2 linked regions of the Metabacillus sp. KUDC1714 genome follow. The protein of the gene in region 1 interacts with the protein of each later gene in a pairwise test. Links are inferred from orthologs where the notes say so. Each region holds a gene or a part of one and is shown in the gene's direction. Other genes may lie near its edges.

Region 1 (3,309 bases):
AGCTGATACTTTTCAAGTAAGTTGTGCCACTCCTCCTGTTTTTCTTGAGGTGGAAGAAAACCATTAATCCCTGTAAATCCTGCTTCGGCAATTTTTTCTACCTTTTCTTCTGTTATCCATTCTCGTACGCCATTTCCTATCCCATTCATCGCCCACCATGATTGTTGAATATCTAATCGTGGTGGAGCACTGCTTCCATTATTTATTTTTTTCATCTTTCCACCTTTTCCTAATGTAGGTTAATGTATTTCCGCTTGGGTAAATTCTGTACCACATGGATTCGATTCAGTCGTTTCAATATCCGTAACAGGCGTACCATCCTGTTTATATAGTGGTTTGTAGAAATTTCCAGCTTTTGTGGTGGAAATCCCTGCATAATGACAAATAAACGATCTGCGAAATTTGTCTTTTGAAGTATTTGGATAAGATCCATGAATTACATTACCATTAAAAAACAACACATCGCCTGGCTCCAGGATCGCAGGTATTGGCTTTAGCCCATCAGGTATATCGACCTCTTCACGAGTAAACGATTTCTCTGGGTCAGCTCTATGAGGGCATTGGATTTCAGCATGCTGCGAATTAGGAACAACATAAAGTCCACCGTTTTCTTCATTAGATGGATCAATTGCGGTCCAGGCTGCTATACATGTTCCTGGTTCCATCTTTAAATAAAAATTATCCTGATGCAGTGCCTGCCCCTTTGCACCTGGTGGCTTATAATAGAACATACTTTGTGCTGCAAGTGGCTCCTCTTCAAGTAGTTTTGTCAGAATTGAGAATAGCCTTAAATCCAACAAGTACTTCATAGATAGTGAGTCAATTTTATGAGGATGCATGATCCTTGGATACATCTTCAATATATCGCCTTTTGCATCTTCCTCGGAAAGGGGTGAAAAATAACCTGGTATCGGTCCTTCGGAATGTATTTGCATAAACCGATTTTTTAACTGCTCAATTTCCTCGCTTGAAAATAGTCCTTTTACAATCAAATATCCATCTGAATCAAACTGTTCTTTTTGTGCCTCAGTAATATTCTCCACCATCATCCACCTCTTTTTTATTAATAATTGCTATAATTAAATTATAAGAGATCTCAAAATGAAAGGAATAGAGAGAATGACTATAAACCTTAACAATCCTGCTATTTTTAAAAATGCTTCATCACCTGGGGTTCTTTTTTCAGATCATTATCATCAGTCAAATGAATACAAGGTCACTCGATCAAATGGAGCGAAAGAATGGATAATAACATTTACTCTTTCTGGGAAAGGTTTGTTTAGTGTGGATGGTCATGAACAGCATGTAAAAGCAGGTGAGCTAGCTATTTTAAAACCAAAAACCGCTCATCAATATGGATCTAATAACAATCACTGGGAATTCTATTGGGCTCATTTTCTTCCAAGACCAACTTGGATAGAATTACTCAATCTTCCTGAAACAACAAAAGGCTTTATCTATTTTCCAATTAATGATATACAGCTACAAGATCGTGTTAATAATAGCTTTCAGCGAATGATTCGTGATAATCGGTTGCTTCAAGAGTTTTCTTTGGAGTTATCGATGAATGCACTTGAAGAAATTTTATTGGCTATCAATCAATGGCTACAAACAACAAAAGCAAACAAAATAGATTACAGAGTGCAACAGGTTATTCATTTATTGAATGAAGAGTTAAGAGAGGCGCATACAATTCAATCCTTAGCTGATCAAGTCTGTCTCTCCCCTTCACGACTATCTCACTTATTCCGAGAACAAGTCGGCACATCGATTATGGCAACACTTTTATCAATGAGATTGGCCCATGCAGCAAAACTACTAGAATTCACCCAGTTACCCATTTCAGAGATCGCAAATGAAGTAGGCTTTGCAAGCCCCTTCTATTTTACAAAACAATTTACTACTAGTTATGGGATGAATCCGTCGGCATATCGTAAAAGGCTGTTAGAGCAATAAGGGAATGTTTTTTTCCAATTTTCGTAGATTGTTAAACTGCACGTTGTAAACTGTTTTTGTTTGAAGTCTGTTATGTTAAACTGCATCTTTATCAATTATTTAAAATCTAGACGTTCACTCAATCTTTTTTCTATAAAAAAAAACGCTTATCTTCATTACTGATAAACGCCCTTAACGGAATATTTAAGTATTTTCTATAATATTTTGTTCGGTTAGTTACAGTGCCGTAGAAACTGTGAAAGAAATAAAAATGATACCAAAAATGTATTTTCATCCTTCTCTTCAATGATTAATGAACCTTTAGCTCTGGCAACCATTGCTTCATATGATTTATTATTACTTTATATACTGCCTCTTTACCTGCCACTTTTTTAAGAGGGGACACAGTATAATCTTCACCTACAAAAGTTGGGATAAATGAAGGGTTATTTAACTTAACTATACTTTCACCGTTTATTTCTACCTTTTCAACTTTAATCTGCAAAATACCACCGATATCTTTATAGTCCCCTTTTTGTCCGGAAAAGAAATTGCCTAGTGAGTAAGCTACAAATGAACGTTTTCCGTCTGCTCTTTCAATCCATTCCATCGGCTGCAAAACGTGAGGATGGTGTCCAATAATAATATCTGCACCAGCATTTGCAGTTTGACGTGCTAATTTCTTCTGTTCATCATTCGGTAACCTTTGATATTCTTGCCCAAAATGAAGACTAACAACTACAACGTCAGATAACTCTTTTGCTTCTAGTATCTCTTGTTTCATCTTCTCCATATCTATTAAGTTCACTAGGTACGGCTTATCCTTTGGTACTGAAATACCGTTCGTACCATATGTATAAGCTAAAAATGAGAATATAATGTCGTTCATTTCTATCGTTCTAATTTTCATTTTATCTTTTGATGAAACGTATGAACCTACATAAGGCATACCGATCTTATTCCAGTGTTGAATCGCATTTCGAATCGCTTCTTCCCCACGATCTAACGTATGATTGTTTGCCAGTGTCACAAGGTCAACACCACTTTCTTTTAATGCATCTCCCACCTCATGTGGACTGTTGAACGAGGGGTATGTCGAAAGACCTATCTCCACACCTCCAATCATCGTCTCTTGGTTGGCAACAGTAATATCTGCTTCACCTAAATAAGATTGAACCGGTGTAAGAAAAGGCATAAAGTCATACTGTCCGTTAGCAACATGTGCTGGATTATATACCCGATCATGAATGAGAATATCACCAATAGCAGACAATGTAGCAGTAGAAGTTTTATCTGTTGCTTGTTTTCGAGACTTCTCAGATGTTTCCGTATTAATTTCCTTTCCTGAATCAGTATTCTTATTCTGAATATAAG
Region 2 (3,281 bases), 850 kb from region 1 along the record:
AGAGCAAACACGTTAACTAATGCTGTTGGTGTATTAAAAGAAGAAATGAGAATTCTTGACTCAGTTATTATAAATGCAGCTGATGAATGTGCTGTTCCTGCAGGAGGGGCTTTAGCGGTTGACCGACATGAGTTTGCTGCTAAAGTAACGGAGCTAGTTAAAGGACATCCCAATGTTACCGTTGTAACTGAAGAAGTTGGAGAAATTCTTAGTGGTCCAACAATTATTGCAACTGGTCCACTTACTTCAAAAAATCTTTCTGATCAACTTAAATCACTAACTGGTGAGGAATATTTATATTTCTATGATGCAGCCGCACCAATTATTGAAAAAGAAAGCATTGATATGGAAAAAGTATATTTAAAATCCCGATACGATAAAGGGGAAGCTGCTTATTTAAATTGCCCGATGACAGAGGAAGAATTCGATCGTTTTTATGAGGCATTAATCTCTGCAGAAACAGTTCCATTAAAAGAGTTTGAAAAAGAAATCTTCTTTGAAGGATGTATGCCAATCGAAGTAATGGCAAAAAGGGGTAGAAAAACTATGTTATTCGGTCCGTTAAAGCCGGTTGGTTTAGAAGATCCTAAAACAGGGAAAAGGCCCTTTGCCGTTATTCAACTCCGTCAAGATGATGCAGCGGGTACATTATATAATATAGTAGGTTTTCAAACACACCTTAAGTGGGGACCGCAAAAAGAAGTACTTTCATTAATTCCGGGTCTTGAAAATGCAGAAATTGTTCGTTACGGTGTTATGCATCGTAATACCTTCATCAACTCTCCAAGACTTTTAAAAGCAACTTATCAATATAAAGATCGTGAAGATTTATTTTTCGCAGGGCAAATGACAGGTGTTGAAGGGTATGTTGAATCTGCTGCATCAGGGTTAGTAGCTGGTTTAAATGCTGCCCACTTTGTTTTAGGTAAAGATCTAGTCGAATTTCCAAATGAAACAGCGATCGGTAGTATGGCAAAATATATTACAACTACAAATGCTGATAATTTTCAACCAATGAATGCAAATTTTGGCATCTTTGCAGACTTACCTGTGCGTATCAAAAGTAAAAAAGAGCGAAATGAAATGCATGCAAATCGTGCCTTGGAAACAATTCAAAAAATTTCGAAAAATTTATAGAAATAATTTGCAAGGGCTACTAAAGTTGTGATAACATTTAGTAGCCCTTGTGAGGTGTTATGATGGAAAATGTTAAGATTTATTTAAATTTTTTCATAGAATATTTACAAATTGAGAAAAATTATTCACAATATACTGTTGTGAATTATGCCACTGATATAGAGGACTTTTTTTCCTTTATGAAAGAACAAGCGATCCTACATCTAGAAGAAATTACATATAATGATACACGTTTATTTTTAACGCAGTTACATAATAGAAACTATTCTAGAAAAACAATTTCAAGAAAAGTATCCTCCTTAAGAAGCTTTTTTAAGTTTCTTGTTAGAGAAGAAAAACTTAGTGAAAATCCTTTTTCGTTAGTGTCATTACCGAAACGAGAACAGAAAATCCCCCAATTTCTTTATGAAGAAGAAATTGAAAATCTGTTTTCGATCTCAGATTGTACCACTCCATTAGGGCAAAGAAACCAGGCGCTAATAGAGGTTCTTTATGGAACTGGGATTCGTGTAAGTGAGTGTTGTAATATACGGTTAACAGATATTGACTTTTATATTGGAACCGTACTTGTTCATGGGAAGGGTGGCAAGCAAAGATATGTTCCATTTGGTAGCTATGCCCAGGATTCGATTGAGCACTATTTAAGCCAAGGAAGAAAATTGTTAGTAAGCAGATTAAAAGAACCTGATCAACATTCATATTTATTTGTCAATCATCGAGGTAGCCCTTTGACAGATCGTGGAGTGAGACACATATTAAATGAATTGATTAAAAAAGCATCCTCCACACTTCATATACACCCTCATATGTTTAGACATACATTTGCTACACATATGCTAAATGAAGGTGCTGATATGAGGAGTGTTCAAGAGCTATTAGGCCATGCACATTTGTCTTCAACTCAAGTGTACACCCATGTTACGAAAGAGCATTTAAAGAGGATTTACATGTCCCATCATCCACGAGCTTAAAAGCCAGATTATAGGAGGTAAAAAAATGTCTCAATTTCATGCGACAACAATATTTGCTATTCAGCATAATGGTGAGGCAGCAATGGCTGGTGATGGTCAAGTCACATTTGGCAATGCTGTTGTGATGAAGCATACTGCAAAGAAAGTTCGGAAAATATTTAATGGAAAAGTGATTGCAGGGTTTGCGGGTTCTGTTGCAGATGCGTTTACTTTGTTTGAGCTTTTTGAAAGCAGACTTGAAGAATATAATGGTAATTTACAACGTGCAGCTGTTGAATTAGCAAAAGAGTGGCGTAGTGATAAGGTGTTAAGAAGACTTGAAGCAATGCTTATCGTCATGAATGCAGAACACATTTTACTTGTTTCTGGTACAGGCGAAGTGATTGAACCTGATGACGGCATTTTAGCGATCGGTTCAGGTGGTAATTATGCTTTATCTGCTGGTCGAGCTTTAAAGCGCTACGCAGGTGAGAACTTAACTGCCAAGGATATTGCAAAAGGTTCATTGACTATTGCAGGTGAGATTTGTGTATATACCAATCAAAATATTATTGTCGAAGAGCTTTAATAAGGGAGGGAAATGGGTTGAATAAAGAACTGACACCAAAAGAAATTGTTGAACGATTAGATCAATATATTATAGGGCAAAAGGATGCAAAAAAGGCGGTAGCAGTTGCACTACGTAATCGCTATCGAAGAAGCTTATTAACCGAAAAGCTACGTGAAGAGGTAGTTCCTAAAAATATTTTAATGATCGGACCTACAGGTGTTGGAAAAACAGAAATTGCGAGAAGAATTGCAAAACTTGCCCGAGCACCTTTTATTAAAGTTGAGGCGACAAAATTTACTGAAGTTGGTTATGTAGGTAGAGATGTTGAATCGATGGTACGTGATTTAGTTGAGACGGCAGTTCGTTTAGTGAAGGAAGAAAAAATTTCTGATGTAAAAGGTCTTGCAGAAGAGAATGCAAATAAGCGTTTAGTAGAGCTGCTTGTACCTGGGAAAAAGAAGCAATCTACTGCAAAAAACCCATTGGAAATGTTATTTGGCGGTGCCAGTAACCAAGTAAACGAGCAAGAGGATAGTTCTGAAGAAACGTCGATTCAAGAAAAACGCCGTCGTATCGCACATCAATTAGCTCTAGGGGAATTAGAGGATCACTATGTGACGATC

Evidence for each region.
Region 2: the proteins of HUW50_RS23750 (region 1) and xerC interact in binary tests that used the Escherichia coli proteins (3 or more experiments, as listed by UniProt). The link is inferred for Metabacillus sp. KUDC1714 from one-to-one orthologs.

What each region holds. Positions count from the first base shown.
Region 1 is NZ_CP055263.1:5,144,316-5,147,624, forward strand. Bases 65-3,037 are described here. They hold HUW50_RS23750 (helix-turn-helix domain-containing protein), read left to right. Parts: upstream 65-1,119; coding sequence 1,120-1,956; downstream 1,957-3,037. Other genes in these bases: HUW50_RS23740 (sugar phosphate isomerase/epimerase family protein), read right to left, coding at 65-215; HUW50_RS23745 (phytanoyl-CoA dioxygenase family protein), read right to left, coding at 240-1,049; HUW50_RS27455 (CapA family protein), read right to left, coding at 2,246-3,037. Outside these bases: more of HUW50_RS23740, read right to left, coding at 1-64; more of HUW50_RS27455, read right to left, coding at 3,038-3,309. UniProt on the Escherichia coli protein: Transcription factor that regulates the expression of several genes involved in the transport and metabolism of L-arabinose. Functions both as a positive and a negative regulator.
Region 2 is NZ_CP055263.1:4,292,859-4,296,139, forward strand. The notes cover bases 209-3,153. They hold xerC (tyrosine recombinase XerC), read left to right. Parts: upstream 209-1,199; coding sequence 1,200-2,108; downstream 2,109-3,153. Other genes in these bases: trmFO (FADH(2)-oxidizing methylenetetrahydrofolate--tRNA-(uracil(54)-C(5))-methyltransferase TrmFO), read left to right, coding at 209-1,137; hslV (ATP-dependent protease subunit HslV), read left to right, coding at 2,134-2,676; hslU (ATP-dependent protease ATPase subunit HslU), read left to right, coding at 2,694-3,153. In the rest of the region: more of trmFO, read left to right, coding at 1-208; more of hslU, read left to right, coding at 3,154-3,281. UniProt on the Escherichia coli protein: Site-specific tyrosine recombinase, which acts by catalyzing the cutting and rejoining of the recombining DNA molecules.